Regions from separate parts of the Paenibacillus sp. PK3_47 genome, predicted to be linked through region 3. Evidence: riboswitches for the same ligand, from Rfam matches in the RefSeq annotation. Region 3 holds a riboswitch; each other region holds the start of a gene.
What was found. Region 3 has a riboswitch for cobalamin ahead of C2I18_RS14140 (anaerobic ribonucleoside triphosphate reductase). Riboswitches for the same ligand answer to the same signal wherever they lie in the genome.
Positions count from the first base shown of each region.

Region 1: it holds a riboswitch for cobalamin, as region 3 does, so the genes downstream of both, C2I18_RS16625 (S-layer homology domain-containing protein) here and C2I18_RS14140 (anaerobic ribonucleoside triphosphate reductase) in region 3, are expected to answer to the same signal.
Region 2: it holds a riboswitch for cobalamin, as region 3 does, so the genes downstream of both, metE (5-methyltetrahydropteroyltriglutamate--homocysteine S-methyltransferase) here and C2I18_RS14140 (anaerobic ribonucleoside triphosphate reductase) in region 3, are expected to answer to the same signal.

Region 1 is NZ_CP026029.1:3,741,986-3,748,443, reverse strand. It holds gene C2I18_RS16625 (S-layer homology domain-containing protein) at 1-4,192, opposite strand, end outside; cobalamin riboswitch at 4,551-4,747, opposite strand; gene C2I18_RS16620 (GAP1-N2 domain-containing protein) at 5,369-6,458, opposite strand, start outside.
Region 2 is NZ_CP026029.1:610,412-616,869, reverse strand. It holds gene C2I18_RS02945 (DedA family protein) at 1-208, shown strand, start outside; gene C2I18_RS02940 (undecaprenyl-diphosphate phosphatase) at 283-1,143, shown strand; cobalamin riboswitch at 1,394-1,600, shown strand; gene metE (5-methyltetrahydropteroyltriglutamate--homocysteine S-methyltransferase) at 1,769-4,069, shown strand; gene C2I18_RS02930 (DUF1540 domain-containing protein) at 4,591-4,743, opposite strand; gene C2I18_RS02925 (DUF4349 domain-containing protein) at 5,145-6,284, shown strand; gene msrB (peptide-methionine (R)-S-oxide reductase MsrB) at 6,400-6,458, opposite strand, start outside.
Region 3 is NZ_CP026029.1:3,188,850-3,195,307, reverse strand. It holds tRNA gene C2I18_RS14150 (tRNA-Thr) at 65-136, opposite strand; gene C2I18_RS14145 (MTH1187 family thiamine-binding protein) at 219-527, opposite strand; cobalamin riboswitch at 865-1,094, shown strand; gene C2I18_RS14140 (anaerobic ribonucleoside triphosphate reductase) at 1,379-3,364, shown strand; gene nrdG (anaerobic ribonucleoside-triphosphate reductase activating protein) at 3,361-3,876, shown strand; gene C2I18_RS14130 (ribonucleoside-diphosphate reductase subunit alpha) at 4,066-6,399, shown strand.

The DNA.
Region 1 (6,458 bases), 550 kb from region 3:
GGGAATTGTCTGTCAGGCGCAGCAGCAGGGCAGCGAATTCAGCCCGGGTAATATTCTTCTTCGGTGCAAAGACCAGGCTGTCCGTGCTGACGCCCTTCATCAGGCCGGTATCATACGCCTTGCGGACAGAATCCAGCGCCCAGGAAGAAATGAGACGCTCATCGGTAAAGATTACATTGCCTGAAGCTGCCGGTGCGATGCTGAACAGCTTGGGCTCACCGCTCAGGAAGCGGTCATAAGCGGCTAGTGCCAGCAGTGCCTGCTCGGTAGCCAGGCCGTTGACGGCTTCGCCGGATACATGAACATAGCTGCCGTCAGCTTGTCTGAATGAGGCCAGGTGACTTAGCAGTCCGCCCTTTGCCTTTACAAACCGCAAGTCGTTAGGACCGGTTCCCGCTGCGCTAAGGGCAATAATGACTTGGGCGGTACTCTCGCTGCTCTCTGCTCCGGCCAGCTTGAAGCCGCCGTTCTCAAGCTGCTGCTGTGACAGCCAGGTGATGGCTTTGTCTGCAGCAGCCTTTACTTCCGCCTGCCCCATATGCGACGACAGCGCGGTCACTGCCATTGCAGTGATATCCACATCATCGGTTCCGCCTGTTGTCAGCGGGAAGCCGCCGCTTGTGCTCTGCATGTCCAGCAGCGTCTTGATCAGGCGTTCTCTGGTCCACTGCGCATCAGCAGGCACATTGTATGCCCCGCTGTCGAGTGCAATCAGGGCAAAAATAAGTCCGTTGCTGCCCTGGTTCACCATAGCCTTGTTATTATAGATTTTCTCAATCAGGTTGTACCCGCCGATCGAACGCGGATCCCCGCCTGCTGCAGCTACAGCCAGCACCAGACGCTCGTAATCCGTAACCTTGCGGAACTCGCCCTGGCTTGCATCAAGCTGCTCTGCTACTCCGTTCAGATAGTCCGCAGGTACAGCATTTCCTGTACGTGCAAGCCCGACAGCCTGCCAGTCACTGATTTCGCCAAGCGCGGTAACCGCTTTGGCAGTGGCTGCGATATCGCTCTTGAGCTTCTCCTGCTCCGGCTCGAATTTGCTGCGGTCCACTACGGCGTATTTGGTAAAGTGGCTAATTTTGCCGGTAATGAAGCCTGTTGAGACATCCAGTACGGAAGGAACCGGAATCCACTGTCCGCTGGTTTCATCCAGCCAGGCCAAAGCCAGGTTGGCCGGATGGAGCGCCGTAACCGGAATCGTTACCGACAGTTCTGCCTCCTTCAGGAACTTGGTTCCGTCTGGAGTAAATTCATACAATCCCGATACCAGTTCGGAACGTTCTGACTTCATCTCCTGCACCCGGATCTTGACTGTACCGGATACAGATCCGGCAGGCAGCTGAAGCTGCACTTCACTGCCGTTATCCTTCAGTACAGAAGCAGCTGCCGGGGTTACCTCCTGCTCCATAGCTACCTGATTGCCCGCCAGCTTCTGGCGGAGCGCCGCTGCGGCTGCAGCAGTCATCGGATTACCGGCATTGGTTACAGAGGTTGTCTGTCCCACCTGCTGGAGCGGCAGGGTATTCCCGGAAGTGATGCTCACAGTACTTGCTGTGCTGCCGGAGCCGCTGCCCGTATTGCCTGCAGGTGCCGCGCCCACATCTGTCCCCAGATTTGTCGTATAACGCCATGTGAGCACATCACCGTTCTGAAGCTTGTAGCTTCCGGCGCTGGATTTTGGATCTGTGCCGTTGACCAGGTACATCCATCCGCTCTGCGGCCCGCGGTCAAACTCGCCCAGGCCGTCAATTGAACGTACATACAGGCCATCTCCGCTTCCCGAAGCAACAACTTTGCTGCCCAGCTGACGGACAAGCAGGCTGTATGCCGTTTCTCCCGGATTCAGGACGACATTTGTACTCGGCAGAATCGTTCCCTTACTGCTGTCTCCGATAACCGAAATCGTTGCCGAAGCCTGCACCGGGGTTACTGACGGAGAGGAAACAACCAATTGCTGTGCGTAACGTACTACGCTCGGTGTACTGTCAGGAACATAACCGGTTACCGCAAGCTGGTGGGTACCTGCCGGCAGGCCTGATTCAAAAACAGCAACGCCCTGATCATTGGTAGTTACGCTGAGGTTGCCTGCAGAAACTTGAACGCCTGCTGCAGGTGATGTGACCGCACTAGTAACAAATGTTACATCATCGGATACCCAACGTTTTTGTGTAACTGCAACTGTAAATTTCTCGCCTGGCTCAGGCTGCGGGCTGCTGATGGTGACTGAATCTACCACCGGGGTATTCATTCCGCCAAAATAGATCAGAATACGGTCCGCTTCCTTAAGCGGATAGGAATCCATCCCTAATTCAGGATACATCCATTCTCCGCCTCGATGGACAAGAAAAGTCCAATAGCCGCCGCCGTAAGTGCCGCCCTTAATCCCGTTAATTCCGTCAACCATACTGCCAAACGGATATACAGTAATATCGAGCGGGATATTGCGGGCCGCCGTGAGCTGTTTCAGCGCATCCAGAGCATTGATGGCCGTTAGCTTGCCTTCTGCCACTGTTCCCTGCGGTCCTTCAACAGACAGGTGAACTGCTACACCTACCTTCAATGCTTGCTTATGTTTAACAATTGCCGGAGTTTTGCCTTCCGCATAAGCAGTGACGGCCAATTCGTAATCTCCTGCCGGCAGACCTGATTCAAAAACAGCAACGCCTTGATCATTTGTAGTTACGCTGATGCCGCCTGCAGTGACTTGAACGCCTGCTGCCGGGGATGTAACCGTACTAGTAGCATATGTCACATCATCGGTTACCCAATGTTTTTGTGTTACTGCAACTGTAAATTTCTCGTCTGGCTCAGGCTGCGGGCTGCTGATGGTGACTGAATCTACCACCGGGGTATTCATTCCGCCAAAATAGATCAGAATACGGTCCGCTTCCTTAAGCGGATAGGAATCCATCCCTAATTCAGGATACACCCATTCCCCGCCTCGATGGACAAGAAAAGTCCAGTAGCCGCCGCCGTAAGTGCCGCCCTTAATCCCGTTAATTCCATCAACCATACTGCCAAACGGATATACAGTAATATCAAGCGGAATATTGCGGGCCGCCGTGAGCTGTTTCAGCGCATCCAGAGCATTGAGGGCCGTTAGTTTGCCTTCTGCCACTGTTCCCTGCGGTCCTTCAACAGACAGCGCCACATTAACGGCAGAGGGTTCTTCAGGCTGCGCAGGCTTAGGGAAGTCATACAGCTTGCCGCTGCCGCCGAGCAGATTGTAGGCAACGAGGGCCTGCAGGCCCTGCTCGGTTGCCTGTGAATTAGCAGCAGCACCTGGGGTATGTGAAAAACCGCCGCCTTGCACGAAGAAGCTCATTAATCTTCCTACAAGGTCGGTTCCATTCTTAGTAAAACGTTCCCCTGTTGGATCAATTCCGTTGGAAGTGAGCGCGATAATAGCCTGGGCAACACTTTCACTGCTGCCGCCGTAGCCACCGTTGGCATCTTGACGGGAGGATAGCCATTGTACAGCTTTTTCACCGGCTGTCTTCACTTCAGGCTTATCTTGGTACGGCGCCAACGCTGTCAGGGTCATCGCCGTTATATCAGGATCTCCGGCCGAGCCGAACAGGGCAAAACCGCCATCATCTTTTTGTTGTTTCAGAATCTCGTCTACCAGCGCTGTGCGTGTCCACTTGGCACCGTCCGGAATAGTATAGCTGCCGGAATCAAGCGCAAGCAGTGCATACACGGGTCCGTTCACCGTCTCACTGCTCATTTTGTCGCTGTTATACAGCTTCTCCAACAGGTTGTACCCTGCTGCAGAACCGCTGCCGGCGAAATTCGCCGCATCACCGCCAAGAGCTGTTATGGCAAGTACGGTCCGGGCATAATCGGTAACTTTGCTAAGTCTGCCTTCAGTCTGTACTGTGTTCTCCAACACTTGGAGATAGCTCCCCGGCACCTGGTATCCGGCCCGGGTTATCCCGATCGCCTCCCAGTCGGACTTCACACCGCTGTTTAGGATAAGCTTGACGGTGTCTTCTATAGCTTCGGATACAGTGATTTGGGGAGCGTCGGCTGCAGATACATCTGTCGCACCAGTGTCTGCTGCCGCTAGGGCTGTCTCAGCAGCAAAAGCCTGTCCTGCCGGAACAAAAGCCGAACCCAACGTTGAAATAACCAGCAATAATGCCAGACCAAGCACAAAGGACTTGGCAGAAAGAATCGTCTTCATCATTAACCTCTTTCCTATAATAATATTAGTCTTGCAGCAGACACTACAAAAAAGCATCTGCCGATACTCGCTTCACATTACCTGCCTGATTCAGCACTCTTTCTCCAGGAGCATAAATCAGCCGGATGAACGCAACCCGCCTGTCCGCACTAAATATCCCCACAAACTGAGTGGGGCCTTGCTTCAATGTGTTATCAAGTTCTTTGCGGGAGGGCCCAAAAGTTTACACATTCTGACACGCTAATAAGCCGCCCCACGAAGGGCGGCCAGGGAAAATACACAGCGAGCATAACGGTGCCAAAGCCACACCGACAGTTCATTTCATCTGCATATGTTCCGCATTCTCACCCCACGAAGAATAGAAACGTTCCGGAAAAAGGCAGGTCTCCTGGCTTATGCTTCATCGCTTCCCTCTGCCTTCCCACCCTTGATCACAGGACAGTGGCACTCCGAGAGTTGCTTCGCATTTACAGTGGCGGGTCCGCACCGGATTTGCACCGGACTTCCCTTTTAAGCGGATTCTACGCGTAGAACCGCACCTTTTCCTAGTGCTTATTAAATTTTAATTATTTTCATAATCATATCTAGTAATCTCCGGTATGTCCATAGAAAAGCTGAATGGAAAACGGTACCCGGTCAGGAGTTAGTGACTGTTACCTGCGAATGCCAACAGGATTTGAGAGATTCCAAATGTTAGTTAGTCAGCCGTTCTCCGCTTTTATTGAAGAAAATAGTCCGGCGGCGGGGATAGTTGTTGTGAGGATGATAGCGGCTTGTGCTAATGGAAATGGGCGTCAGCAGTTTTATAGGGTTTAAGGGTACCTATTTTACCGGAATCCTGAGCGACTGACCGAGCGTAACGGACACAGGGGGCGTTATTTCCGCGATTTCAGGCGCTCACAGAATCTAACGGACTCAGTGGGCCTTATTTTCAGTAAAAGTGTGCAGATGAGGTCATTTTGGTGCGAATAACGGAACCTCGGTCCGTTAGAAATAATAAGCGTGCCAAAATCAATAAATAACGGATCCTGGGTCCGTTAGCGCAGGGAATGTCCATAAAAGTAAAGCAGCGTTTCCCCGAATTACGGGAAACGCTGCTTTGTCTGGTTTTACTATGAGAAACATTCAGCTCTGTCACATTCGCAGCATAATCCGCATATGAGGTAGCGGCTCATGCTGTTACTCAGCTTCCGCATCCGCACTTGCTTCAGCGGAAGGCTCAGGGCTGCCTGTATCAGCATCCGTATCAGCAGCTGACGGAGTAGCTGACGGCGGCGTACTGCCAGGACTTGCTTCGAGCATCAGCGAGTACTTTCCGGCGGTGATCATATCACCTACCGCAACGCTGGCTCCCGCTTCAAGCAGCGCGTTGACGGTGTACGGAGCCGTGCCTGTGTTGGCGGCAGGCGCGTTCTCTGCCGCGCCGCCATCACCCTCAGCGGCCGCGTTCTCCCCCGCGCCGCCATCACCTTCAGCGGCCGCGTTCTCCGCCGCGCCGCTATCGCCCTCGGCAGGCGCGTCCTCCGCTGCGCCGCCCTCGCCCTCGGCAGGCGCGTTCTCCGCCGCGCCGCTCTCTTCCCCGGCTGCATCCGCCGCAGCCGCGTTTCCGCCGCCGTCATCCCCGGCGGCTCCAGCCTCCGGCGATTGAACGGGACAGCCGCCCCGTTCAATCGCCGTAACATCGTAGGCCACCGCGTCCCCGCCGGAGGCCGTTACACTAATCACCGCCGGGTTAAAGGCGGTGCATTCCTCAGCGTCGGCAAAGGAGAACACCAGCCGGCTGCCGGTCCCCTCCGCCCCTTCGCTGCCGAGATACACGGCAGCGGGGGCAAACGCGGCCGCAGCGGACGGCGACGGACTGGCCGCCGGCAGAGCGGCCTCCTTGCTGTCCGGGCGCAGCAGGCTGACCGCCACAATGATGCCGATCAGCACGATCCCCAGGATGGAGCCGGAGATCAGGAGCTGAAATCGGCTGCGGCTGATCCACCGCGCCAGCGGCGAAGCCAGCTTGGAGCGGGCCTCGTTGTATACATTTTGCAGGGCAGGCCCTGCGGATGACATGTAGTTTTTGCGGAATTCGCGGCTTTTGAATGCATCGCGGTCTTTGTTCAGGAAATACTTGAGCACCGCCTTGCGGTACGCCGGATGCAGCTTCTTGTTCGACACCGTGAACAGGCGGCTGTCTTGTGACCAGGCGAAGAAGCGGTAGACCGTCTCCTTGCTGTTCCCCGCTTTGCGGACCACCAGATCCATCAGCGCCTCATAATCA
Region 2 (6,458 bases), 2.6 Mb from region 3:
GTTCACAACGATCGGTACACTGGGCTGGAACGTTCTGCTGGTGCTGCTCGGCGCTGCGCTGGGCGAATCCTGGGAAGACATTGCCGTTTACATGGACGCGTACTCCAATGTTGTGTATGTATTGATTGCAGCGGCGCTCGTATTGTTCGGTTTTCTGTATTTCCGCAAACGGCAGCGGGATGCCAAAACTGCGAATAATGCGGAATAAACCTGTTATTCAAGTTATAATACAGATGATTTAATACCGCAGCGATGGCTGCGGCTATAACAAGGGGGAGAAACATGGATCTGCTCACTATTATTAAAGCCATTATTCTGGGAATTGTCGAAGGACTGACGGAGTTTGCTCCGGTGTCCTCGACAGGGCATATGATTATCGTGGATGATATGTGGCTCAAATCGCAGGAGTTCCTGGGCAAGTATGCAGCCAATACCTTCAAAGTCGTCATTCAGCTGGGCTCGATCCTCGCGGTTGTTGTAATCTTCCGTAACCGGTTCATTGATCTGCTGGGCCTCAAACGCTTCAGCAGCAAGGAGCTCGCAGCTGTACCGGACGGACTGCCTAAGGAAGAGACGCAGGGCCGCCTGAAGCTGGCACAGGTTATTGTCGGACTTATTCCTGCCGGTGTGCTGGGACTCTTATTCGAGGATTACATCGATGAGCATCTGTTCTCAACGTCAACTGTGCTTATCGGTCTTGTAGTCGGAGCTATTTTTATGATTATTGCCGACCGGTTTGCGCCGAAGAAAGCGAAAATTGAGACTGTGGATCAAATTACATACAAGCAGGCGCTGTCCGTGGGTCTGATCCAGTGTATCTCATTGTGGCCGGGCTTCTCACGCTCCGGGTCAACCATCTCCGGCGGCGTGCTGCTGGGAATGAGCCACCGTGCCGCCGCTGACTTTACCTTTATCATGGCAGTTCCGATTATGGCCGGGGCAAGCCTGATTTCACTGGTCAAAAACTGGGAGTACTTCACAATGGATGCCCTGCCGTTTTTTATCGTTGGGTTTATCAGCGCATTTGTGTTCGCGCTGGTGTCCATGCGGTTTTTCCTCAAGCTGATCAACCGGATCAAGCTGCTGCCGTTCGCCATCTACCGGATTGTGCTCGCAGGTGTGGTTTACCTGATCTGGTTCTAAATTTTGTTTCTTCAAAAGGCTGCACCTTCCCAAAGGGAGGGTGCAGCCTTTTTTGTGGTGTGCTAATTATAGATTTAGCTTATAAGGCTTTTGGAATCTTATTCCTTCTGTTTATGGCTTATCTGCCTTCTTGCGGCACCTGAATTACATCGGCTATAGGGAATGCGTATAGCTGATTTATCCGGAATGGATTGCACCGCAGCAGGTGATTCAGTATGATGGCAACAACAGCAACACATAACCATCAATAAGTCCATAAAGGGAGACAGGTGCTTGCCGGGATCACACGAAGAACCGGCAGGCTTAAAAGGGAAATCCGGTGAAAAGCCGGTGCGGTCCCGCCACTGTAACGGATAGTCCTCAGCTGCTTATGTCACTGGCTCACCACTGCCGGGAAGACCTGCTGCAGGATGCTGATTCCGCCAGCCAGGAGACCTGCCTGTTTCAACAGCACTGCATTACCTACGGAAGATAGGGAGGTGTTAAGACTATCCATGAAATTTGTATGGGCGTCTTTCCCTTGGCCTGCTGCGGGGAAAAACGCCTTTTTGATGATCGGAAAGCTGATATAGTTCTTATAACAACGTATATAGTGGATGAAAATGTACACTGAGGAGTGGAGAACATGGCAAATAAACTAATTACAGGCAACCTGGGCTACCCGAGAATCGGCAGCAACCGGGAGTGGAAGAAGACGCTGGAGTCCTACTGGAGCGGTAAAATCAATGAGCAGGATTTTCTTGCGCAGATGGCGGAGATTCAGCTTCAGCATTTGAAGGCGCAGCAGCAGGCCGGGATCACGCAGATTCCGGTGAATGACTTCACCTTCTATGATCATGTGCTGGATACCGCTGCGATGTTCGGGATCGTTCCGCCAAGATACAGCTATGACGGCGGACAAGTCAGTCTTGATCTGTACTTTGCCATGGCGCGCGGCAGTGCAGAGGCTCCTGCCTGCGAGATGACCAAATGGTTCAATACGAATTACCATTACATCGTACCGGAGATCGGGAGCCGGACTCCGCGGCTTACGGAGAACAAGCCGCTGGCGGCTTACCGGTTCGCCAAAGCGCAGGCAGGGATTGAAGGCAAACCCGTGATCATTGGACTTTATACTTTCCTTAAGCTCTCCAAAGGCTTTCCGGCTGCTGAAATTAATGAAGTGGCAGCCCGCTTCCTTCCTGTCTATGTGCAGCTGCTCCAGGAGCTGCAGCAGGAGGGGGTGGCATGGGTACAGATCGATGAGCCTGCCATTGTTGCAGGACTCACAGAAGATGATACCGTACTGCTGAACACGATCTATGGTGAAATTGCGGCATCCGTTCCCGGCCTGCAGATTTTGCTGCAAACGTACTTCGAAGCGGCCGAACCGCTGGAAGCGCTGCTTAAGCTGCCGGTGCAGGGAATCGGCCTGGATTTTGTACATGACAAAGGCGCCAATCTGAACTCCATTGCGTCTTTGGGCTGGCCGGAGGACAAATGGCTGGGAGCGGGTATTATCGACGGGCGGAATATCTGGCGCGCGGATCTGGATGCCAAGCTTGAGCTTGTCCGCAAGCTGATTGCCTATGTGCCGGCGGAACGTTTGATCCTCCAGCCGTCCTCCAGCCTTCTGCATGTGCCTGTAACCGTCAAGGGCGAGGGCAGGCTGAAGGTGGAAGTGAAGCAGGCGCTGGCCTTTGCTGATGAGAAGCTGGCAGAGCTTGGCCTGATTGCTGCTGCAGCGGCCGATGCAGAGGCGTATGCAGACGCTCTGGCTGTGAGCCGCAAGGCGCTTGCTGTATTCCGGGCACTGCCGGAGAGAGGCCGTCAGGATGTGGCAGAACAGGCCAGGAATCTGGCCAAGCTTCGGGACAGCCGGAACTTGCCTTTTGCAGAGCGCGTTAAGGTGCAGCAGGAGAAATGGCAGCTGCCGCTGCTGCCCACTACAACCATCGGAAGCTTTCCGCAGACAACGGAGGTGCGGCAGGCACGGCTGAAATGGCGGAAGGGTGTATGGAGTCTGGAGCGATATGAAGGATATATCCGCCAGCAGATCGCGGATGTGATTACCTTCCAGGAAGAACTGGGTCTGGATGTGCTGGTGCACGGGGAATTTGAGCGTACCGATATGGTAGAGTTTTTCGGGGAAAAGCTGGCGGGTTACCTCTTTACCCAAGGCGGCTGGGTGCAGTCCTACGGCTCCCGCTGTGTTAAACCGCCGGTCATTTATGCTGATGTTGCCTTCATCGAACCGATGACCGTTAAGGAAAGTGTCTATGCCCAGTCGCTGACTAAGCTCCCGGTCAAAGGGATGCTGACCGGGCCGGTGACGATCCTCAACTGGTCCTTCGTACGGGACGACCTCAGCCGGGAAGAGGTGGCCAACCAGATCGCTCTTGCGCTGCGTCAGGAGGTACAGGCTCTGGAAACAGCCGGCATCGAGATGATCCAGGTTGATGAACCTGCCATCCGCGAAGGACTTCCGCTAAGGGCGCAGGACCATGAGCATTATCTGAAATGGGCGGTTAAAGCTTTCCGGATCGCGACGACTGATGTCAAGGATACAACGCAGATACATACGCATATGTGCTACAGTGAGTTCAATGATATGATTTCCTCTATCGCCGCCATGGATGCAGACGTCATCTCTATTGAAACCTCGCGCAGTCACGGGGAGCTGATTGTCAGCTTCGAGGAACAATCCTATGACAAGGGCATTGGACTGGGAGTATATGATATCCACAGCCCGCGGATACCGGAAGTGAAGGAAATGGCCCAGAATATTGAACGCGCGCTGCAGGTGCTGGATGCCGCACAGTTCTGGATTAATCCGGACTGCGGACTGAAGACACGCGGCTGGACAGAGACGGAGGCGGCACTGCGCAATATGGTCCAGGCTGCGGAGATTGTCCGAGAGAAGCGGGGCGCGGCTGTGCAGGGCTAGATATATTTATTTCAGCCTGATGCGGCTGTCCTCACTATTCTGACGTTGTGTGGCTCGCGTGAGCAGAGCATCAGGCTTATCTACCGGACTCGTGACAAGTATAGAGCAGTTGTTGTACTTTCTGCAGCCTTGTTGATTGATTAGGCTCATTCTGGTGGGAATGCGTCTAGAGCGTGGCCCGATCAACCAAAGTGGAAAACCTCCATCTAATGCTAAGGCAAATACCGCTATTACAATTTTAGTGGGAATAACTCCAGTTAATAGTACTGGATGAGTCACCAAAGGCCTTTATTAGCCCAAATAGCCGGAGAATTTCCAACTAAAGCTCCTATATAACGAAAAAGTCCAGGATTAAGTGGAGAAAATCCAATGAAGTAAACAGATCGCCTCCGGCAAGGAAGCGGTCTGTACAATTTATCTAGTACACTTAAATTATCCGAAAACACTTGATAATAATTATCATTCTTGATAAAATAATAAACAGAAGAAGGAACCGTGGAGGGTCCCTTCTAATGTATTCCTTATTTGTGTTCGAATGTTTTGCAATCTGTCTCTTCAGATTTGCTTGGTTCCTTCGAGCTGTGGTATGCAACAAAGATGGACTCGGCGTTGCATTTGTTCTCTTCAGCCCAGTAGGTGCAGGAATTCACTGCGCACAATACGTCTTTTGCCATGAGGGTTCACCTCCCCTTGTAGCAGAATATCATGATAATTAGATAATCCCGATTGCTCTGTTCAGCAAGGTGGAGCTTGTCCGAACAGAACCTTACCCTTATTCCTTGAGAATGAAGGGTATTTGGTATTTCTTGTCTGTATAGACATAGTTATTGTATCAAAAATAGGCTTATTTCGCAAACAGGATCTTCAGTCCGCTGAACGGTCCTGTTTGCTGTGCAATTCTCAACTAGTAAAAAACACCAAAAAAGTTTTTCGGAATAGGTTTTCCCCGCAACCTTCCAGCATTTGGAACGTCATAAAAAGTAATGCGGAAGAGATCTACAGACAAAAAAACCTTCCGCAGGGAATAATGGCTGCACAAAAGCAGCAGTTATAATACACTTCTGGAGGAATGAGAATGCGAAAACGGGGTCTGCATTACTTATTGTGTATGATGTTTCTGGCGGTCATTCTGGCAGGCTGCAGCTCGGCTGACAGCAATTCTGCCGGCTATTCGGAAAGCGCTGCCGACAATGCCAGCACAGCTTATGATGGTGCAGCAGCGCAGGATGCTTCTGCTCCCGTGGAGGCAGAGTCTGCAGCTGCCAGCACCACGGAGGCTCTGCCGCAGGGGAACGGAGGCGGGAACGGCGGAACCTCAGCCGACAAAGCAGCTGCAGGCAATAGTGCTGAAGGAGCAGCCGGCTTTACGGGCAATGATGTTGCAGCCGGACTGAACAAAAAGCTGATCTATAAAGCCAGCCTCAACATGGAGGTTGAAGATTATGGCGCAGCACAGACTGAAGTGCGCAACATGGTTACTTTGGCGAGCGGATATATTATTGAATTCAATGAGAATATGTCAGAATACGAGCAGGGTGGAACTTTTATTTTGAAAGTGCCTGCTGCGGGGTTCTCCTCTTTCCTGAACAATCTGGAGAAGGTCAAGCATACTGAGCTCCAGCGCAGCATCCAAGGTCAGGATGTCTCCGAAGAATACGTGGATCTGGAATCGCGGCTCAAAGCCAAACAGCTGATGGAGAGCCAATACATCGAATTTATGAAAAAGGCAACCAAATCCGCTGACCTTGTTGAATTTGCGAACCAGCTCGGCGCCATTCAGGAAGAAATTGAGCAGATTAAAGGCAGAATGCGCTACATCGATCAGAATGTTTTGTTCTCCACGGTGGAGCTGCGGCTGTATCAGACGGATGAAAGTATGGCTACTACCCAGAAGAAAGAGCAGGGACCGCTGATGCAGCGGGCTTCGGATGCCCTGACAGGCAGTCTGAACGCTGTATCTGTTATGTTTCAGTGGCTGGTCGTTTTCCTTGCGGGAGCACTTCCGGTATTAATCATTGCTGGCATAATCACCGCAATCGTCCTCTTATTCCGTAAAAAGAGCAAACGTCGTGACACTGAATATATGGAGCGCATCCGCCAGGCTAACCGTGAACTAAACCGTGAAGTTATAACCCGGAATGCTGTCCAGCCGGGGCCGGATGAGAACGCAGCTTCTGAGGGGAACGTGGAAGAACCGGAGAATAGAGAGAAATAGAAATCACGAAGTGAATAAAGTATCCGGCCTAAAAAAAGCCTTCATCCCAATGCACAAGGATGGAGGCTTTGTAATGCTCTATGTTATAGCTTAACTTCAGCCAAAAAGATCAGCCTTACTGGAAAAGTACACGGTATTCGCCGTACCCTTCCTTCTCCAGATCTTCCTTCGGGA
Region 3 (6,458 bases):
AATCCAGAAAAAAGACGCGTCCCTAAAAACCCTGGAGACCGCGTCCTTATAGTATTTTTAAAGATGCTGGTGAAGGGAATTGAACCCCCGGCCTACGCATTACGAGTGCGTTGCTCTACCCCTGAGCTACACCAGCCTGAAGCCTGACTTGTACGTCAAACAAAAAACATTATACAACTTCCGTCCGGAAACGCAAGACCCTTTATCCGGACCTTCTCTTAGTCCGCCTGCAGCCTGCGCTCCACGGCTTCCAGCTTGCTGCGGCTGGTGGAAGGCTTGTCGCGGCGGTCATCGATCTTAAGTGAAGTGGATACCCGCTGCGCTCCGGCTGTAAAAGGGGACTCGTGCAGCGCCTCTACCGCAGCGAGAATTCTGGATACCGGACCTTCTATAATGGTGCCCATAGAGGTCAGCTCGTAAGTAATGCCCTCCACGGTCTGCAGCACCCGCTGCATATCGGCCACATAGCTGCTGAGGCTGGTGCTGCCCGTGCCAATCGGAATGACCGTAACTTCGCCAATCGCCATCGTTAATTCCTCCTGTTCATTTGTAACTGCATTCTGCACAGTTTAACTGTCCTCTTATTTTACCAACTGATCAGCTCTCCTACAAATCACATCAATATATAGCTGTTCCCCCTATCTCATTTACAGTGTCACGCGCACTATTTTTATGAAGTCTTTGTGGCATATTTTCGGACAATTTATGACTTTAAATATGAATTTTTGCGGATACATTGTGGATTACCTGTGGACTAACCTGTGGATCACTTGTGAGTAAGGCGGCGGATTCCGCTCCCGGCGCGGGTTTAGAAAAATGTGGTTTACAAACACAATATATTGGGTTATTTTTAACTAACGACAACAAAATATAGTGAAAACAGGTGCTTCACTCTCAACAGGAGTGCAGAAGCTTAATAGAGAAACGCGGTGAAATTCCGCTGCGGTCCCGCCACTGTAACCGGATGTACGCAGACTTTCCGGAGCCTGCGCGGCAGCATCCTCCGGCAGCAGCCACTGGGGCCTAAGAGTCCCCGGGAAGGCGCCGGAAGATTCAGCGGAAGCCAGGAGGCCTGCCTGTTTTACCGACACCATATCTAGTGCCTGCGGGAAACAGGCGAGGTGTCCGCATGCGGCCTGCACAAGCAGATCAGCCTGCCCTATTTCAGGGAATAGAGGCTGCCGATACCTGAGGGTAATAAAGCTTATCACCTTCAGGTATCGGCTTCTGCATTACACATCACCGGCAAGATCCGTACAGGGATCCTTGCCGCACCCGCATCCGGGCATTTCCCGCCTATTTGGCAGGAGATGCTTTTTTTACTGATGTCAGGAGGTTGGACTTCCTGATTATAATACCGAGGGGAGAGAGCTACATAATGACGCTGCTGGAGAAACGGTACAACGGTGGACAAGCTGCACAGGAGGTTCTTTTGGAAGAAGTTATACATTTGGGACGCGACATTATCGACAGCCGGGATCTTGACCTGCTGCGCGAGAACGCCAATTTGAACGGGGAGAGCTTCTCCGGAAAGATGAGCAAATTCGGAAGCGAGTATTCCAAATGGTATGCACGCAACTTCACCATGCCGCCGCAGCTGGTACAGGCGATCGAAGACAATGTAGTATACGTCCATGACTTGGACCAATACGCCATTGGAACGACGAACTGTATTTTCATTCCGTTCGAACGTCTTCTCCGCGAAGGCTTCAACACGGGCAACGGCAGCGTCCGCCCTCCCAACTCGATTATGACGGCGATGTCGCTGGTGGCGATTATTTTCCAGTCCCAGCAGAATGCGCAGTACGGCGGCGTATCCGCCAACAAGATCGATTTTGATCTGGCGCCATATGTGACCAAATCCTTTGCCAAGCTGTTCCGTAAAGGTCTGGAGTACTTTGAAGAAGGCCAGGCCGGTGAGCATCTGGGCGAAATCACAATGAGCCGCAGCGATCTGGCGGAGCAGTATCCGCGTTCCTTCCGTTTTGCGTTAAAAGAGACCGAGATCGAAACGCTCCAGGCCGCTGAGAGCATGATACATAATCTGAATACGATGTCCAGCCGTTCCGGCGGACAGATTCCTTTTACCAGCATTAATTACGGCACCTGTACTTCACCTGAAGGCCAGCTCGTAATCAGCTCTCTGCTGACGGCGACCATGAACGGGCTCGGCAGCGGTGAAACACCGGTCTTCCCGATCCAGATTTTCAAATGCAAGCAGGGTATCAACCAGCAGCAGGGCGATCCGAACTATGAGCTGTTCCTCAAAGCCGCCGAATGCTCCGCCCGCAGACTGTACCCGAACTTTGCCAACCTGGATGCGCCGCTTAACCTGCAGTATTACGATCCGGCTGATCCGGATACGGAATTCGCAACCATGGGCTGCCGCACGCGGGTGCTGGGCGACCGCTTCGGACGCAATCACTGCTCCGGCAAAGGCAACCTTTCTTTTAACACGCTGAATCTGGTCCGTCTGGGTCTGGCTCACGGTACCATTACAGGCCGGCGCCTTACTGCAGACGAAAAAGGCTTCTATGAGGACCTTAATCACTATATGGATATCGCCCTGGAGGGACTGCTGCACCGCTTCCGCATCCAGGCCGCCCAGAAGGCCAAGGCTTCCGATTTCATGATGCGTGAAGGGGTCTGGGAAGGCGGCGAAATGCTGGCTCCTGAGGAGAGCGTCGGCGATCTGCTGAAGCACGGCAGCCTGTCGATCGGCTTCATCGGCATCGCAGAATGCATGAAGGCCATGTACGGCAAACATCACGGCGAAGATGCAGAGGTTCATGCCAAGGCGCTTGCCATTGTCCGCCACATGCGCGAGTACTGCGACCGCAAGAGCGAAGAGCTGGATCTCAATATTACGCTGTTTGCCACGCCTGCTGAAGGGCTGTCAGGCAAATTCACCAAAGTAGACCGCAAGGTGCTGGGCTCCATCCCGGGCGTAACCGACCGCGAGTACTATACGAACTCGTTCCACATTCCGGTCTATTATGAGCTGGGTGCAGCCAAAAAAATCAGTCTTGAAGCGCCGTTCCATGAGCACTGCAACGCCGGCGCCATCTCTTATGTTGAGCTTAACGGCAACGCCCGCAGCAACCCGGCGGCTTTTGTTAAGATCATCAAATATGCGCTTGAACAGCAAATCAGCTATTTCAGCATCAATCATCCGATTGACCGCTGCTCCGGCTGCGGCTACGAAGGGGTCATCGGCACCCACTGCCCTTCCTGCGGCGCCCATGAGCACGATACCCATATCCGCCGTCTGCGCCGGGTGACCGGGTATTTGACCGGCGATTACCAGACCCGCTTCAACGCGGCCAAGCAGGCCGAAGTACGGGACCGCGTCAAGCATCTATGAATATATGCGGCTACTATCCGGAATCGATCAATGAGGGCGAGGGCATGCGGGCCGTCCTCTTCCTGAGCGGGTGCCGCCACCGCTGCCCGGGATGCTTTAATCCGAAAACCTGGAATTTCAATTACGGTGAGGTTTTCACGCTGGAGCGGCAGCATGAGATTATAGCCGAGCTGGCAGCCAATCCGCTGCTGGACGGGCTTACGCTGGCTGGCGGTGACCCTTTTTTCTCAGCGGAAGAGGCGGCGGGCTTCATTCATGAGCTGCGAAGTGTACTGCCGGACTTCCCGGTCTGGATCTACACGGGATACACCTATGAAGAGCTTACAGCCCATCCGGGCTCGCCGGAGTGGAATCTGCTGAACTTGTGCCAGGTCGTTATTGACGGACGTTTTGTGGAAGAGCTCAAAGACACCACCCTCCCCTACCGCGGCAGCAGCAACCAGCGTATCATTGATATTCCGGCCAGTCTAGCAGGTACGGAGATCATCCATTGGCAGCCTGCGGTGCTGTAGTGATAATTGTAACTTATGAACAGTTGAAGTAGGCTGCACCTCCCCTCACAGGCAAGGGCAGCCTCTGCATAATTGAATAACGGTAATTACAAAAGCACGCTAAGCCCTTTTCTTAGCTGCTTTCTGTGCCCATATACTTCAAATTTTGATATTCACAATTATCTCTAAAGTCGAAAGGATGAATGTATTATGCCAGAACTTGTAGTGAAGCCCGAAAACCGCCAGTTAGCTTTTGATGAAATCCGCCTGTCTGTTTATGCCGACCGTATCCTGAATGGCCTGGAGCACTTGAGCAAAGACAGCCTCCTGCGCGGTGTGAACTCCAAGCTGCGCCGCAGCGAGGTCAGCGGTGAAGAGATCAGCAGCGCGTTCACGATGAGCGCCCTTGAGCTCGTATCCAAAGAAGAGCCGGACTGGAAGTTTGCTGCCGCACGTTCCCTTTTGACCTCCCTCTACAAAAAAGCTGCCGTTAACCGCCGCTACAAGGCCTATCCGGACGAGCCTTACGGCGAGCTCTATCCGCTCATTGCCGAGCTTGTCAAAAAAGGCATCTACCGCGAAGAGCTGCTGACCCACTACACCAAAGAACAAATTGCCGAGCTTGGGGGCACCATTGATTACACGCGTGACCTGCTGTTCGATTATATCGGCCTGCTTACCCTGTCTGACCGTTATCTGGCCCATGATTTTGACGGCCGTGTCATGGAGCTGCCGCAGGAACGTTATATGGTTATCGCCATGTACCTGATGCACCAGGAGCCGGAAGAGAAACGGATGGAGCTTGTGAAGGAAGCCTACTGGGCCATGAGCAACATCTACATGACCGCCGCAACACCAACCATGTCCAACGCCGGTAAAAAAGTGGCCGGACAGCTCTCCAGCTGCTTCATCGATACGGTGGATGACTCGCTGGAGGGGATTTTCGACTCCAACACGGATGTAGCCCGGCTCAGCAAAATGGGCGGCGGCATCGGCGTCTACCTCGGCAAGGTCCGGGCCCGCGGCTCCGATATCCGCGGCCACAAGAATACGAGCTCCGGCGTGATCCCCTGGATCCGCCAGCTGAACAATACCGCTGTCAGCGTGGACCAGCTCGGCACCCGCAAAGGCGCTGTCGCCGTCTATCTCGACGTATTCCATAAGGACATCCTCGCCTTTCTTGACCTGAAGCTGAACAATGGTGACGAGCGGATGCGTGCGCATGATGTTTTCCACGGCGTCTGCCTGCCCGATCTGTTCATGGAGGCTGTTGAAGCGCGCGGTCACTGGAATCTGTTCTGTCCGCATGAAGTTAAGAAGGTGATGGGCTGGAAGGATGAGAACGGCCGGCCGCTCGGGCTTGAGGATTTCTATGATGAAAAATTTGGCCAGGGTACCTTCCGGGAAAAATATGCTGAAGCCGTCGCCAATCCGGACCTGTCCCGTATCACAGTTGCGGCAATCGACATTATGAAACGGATTATGAAGTCCCAGCTGGAGACCGGCACACCGTATATGTTCTACCGCGATACCGTGAACCGGGCCAATCCGAACCGTCATGCAGGCATGGTCTTCTCCTCCAACCTGTGCACAGAAATTATGCAGAACCAGTCGGCTACGGTAGTCGAGCAGGAAGAACTGGTAACCAAAGACGGACAAACCCGGATTGTCATTTCCAAGATCCCCGGTGATTTCGTCGTCTGCAACCTGAATTCCATCCACCTTGCCCGCGCGGTTCCTGCGGGAGTGCTGGAAAGACTGATACCGATTCAGGTCCGGATGCTGGACAACGTCATTGACATTAACAATATTGAAGTGCTGCAGGCGCAGTACACGAACAGCCAATACCGCGCAGTGGGCCTCGGCACCTTCGGCCTGCATCATCTGCTGGCACTGGAGGGAATCCGTTGGGAGTCCGAGGAGGCTGTAGAATACAACAATAACCTGTATGAGCACATCAACTACCTGCTGGTGCGCTCCAGCCTGGAGCTGGCCCGTGAAAAGGGCCGTTATCCGAAGTTTGCCGGATCTGACTGGGAGTCCGGAGCTTACTTTACTTCACGCGGTTATACCAGCGGTGAGCAGGAGGGCAAATTCGTGACTGCAGAGCAGTGGCGCCAGCTTCAGCAGGAAGTGGCCGCGGACGGCGTGCGCAATGCCTGGATGTTCGCGATTGCCCCGAACGGCTCCACATCGATCATCGCCGGCTCTACTGCCAGCATTGATCCGCTGTATGAGTTGCTCTCTTACGAGGAGAAAACAACCTACAAGATCGCGAACCCTGCACCGGATCTGTCGGACAAGACGATCTGGTATTACAAGACGGCGTTCCTGATTGATCAGAACTGGTCCATCCGCATGGCCTCCGCCCGCCAGCGCCACGTCGACCAGGGCCAGAGCTTCAACCTGTACGTGCGTCCCGACATCAAAGCCACTGAATTCCTCGAGCTGCACCTGAACGCCTGGAAAGGCGGGCTTAAATCGACGTATTATGTGCGGAGCCGGGCGCTGACCATAGAAGAGTGTGAATCTTGCGCGAGCTAAGTCTTTCATTTTCACTTTCAATACCTGCGCTATAACGTCACTGCAAGGAATGTTTGGAC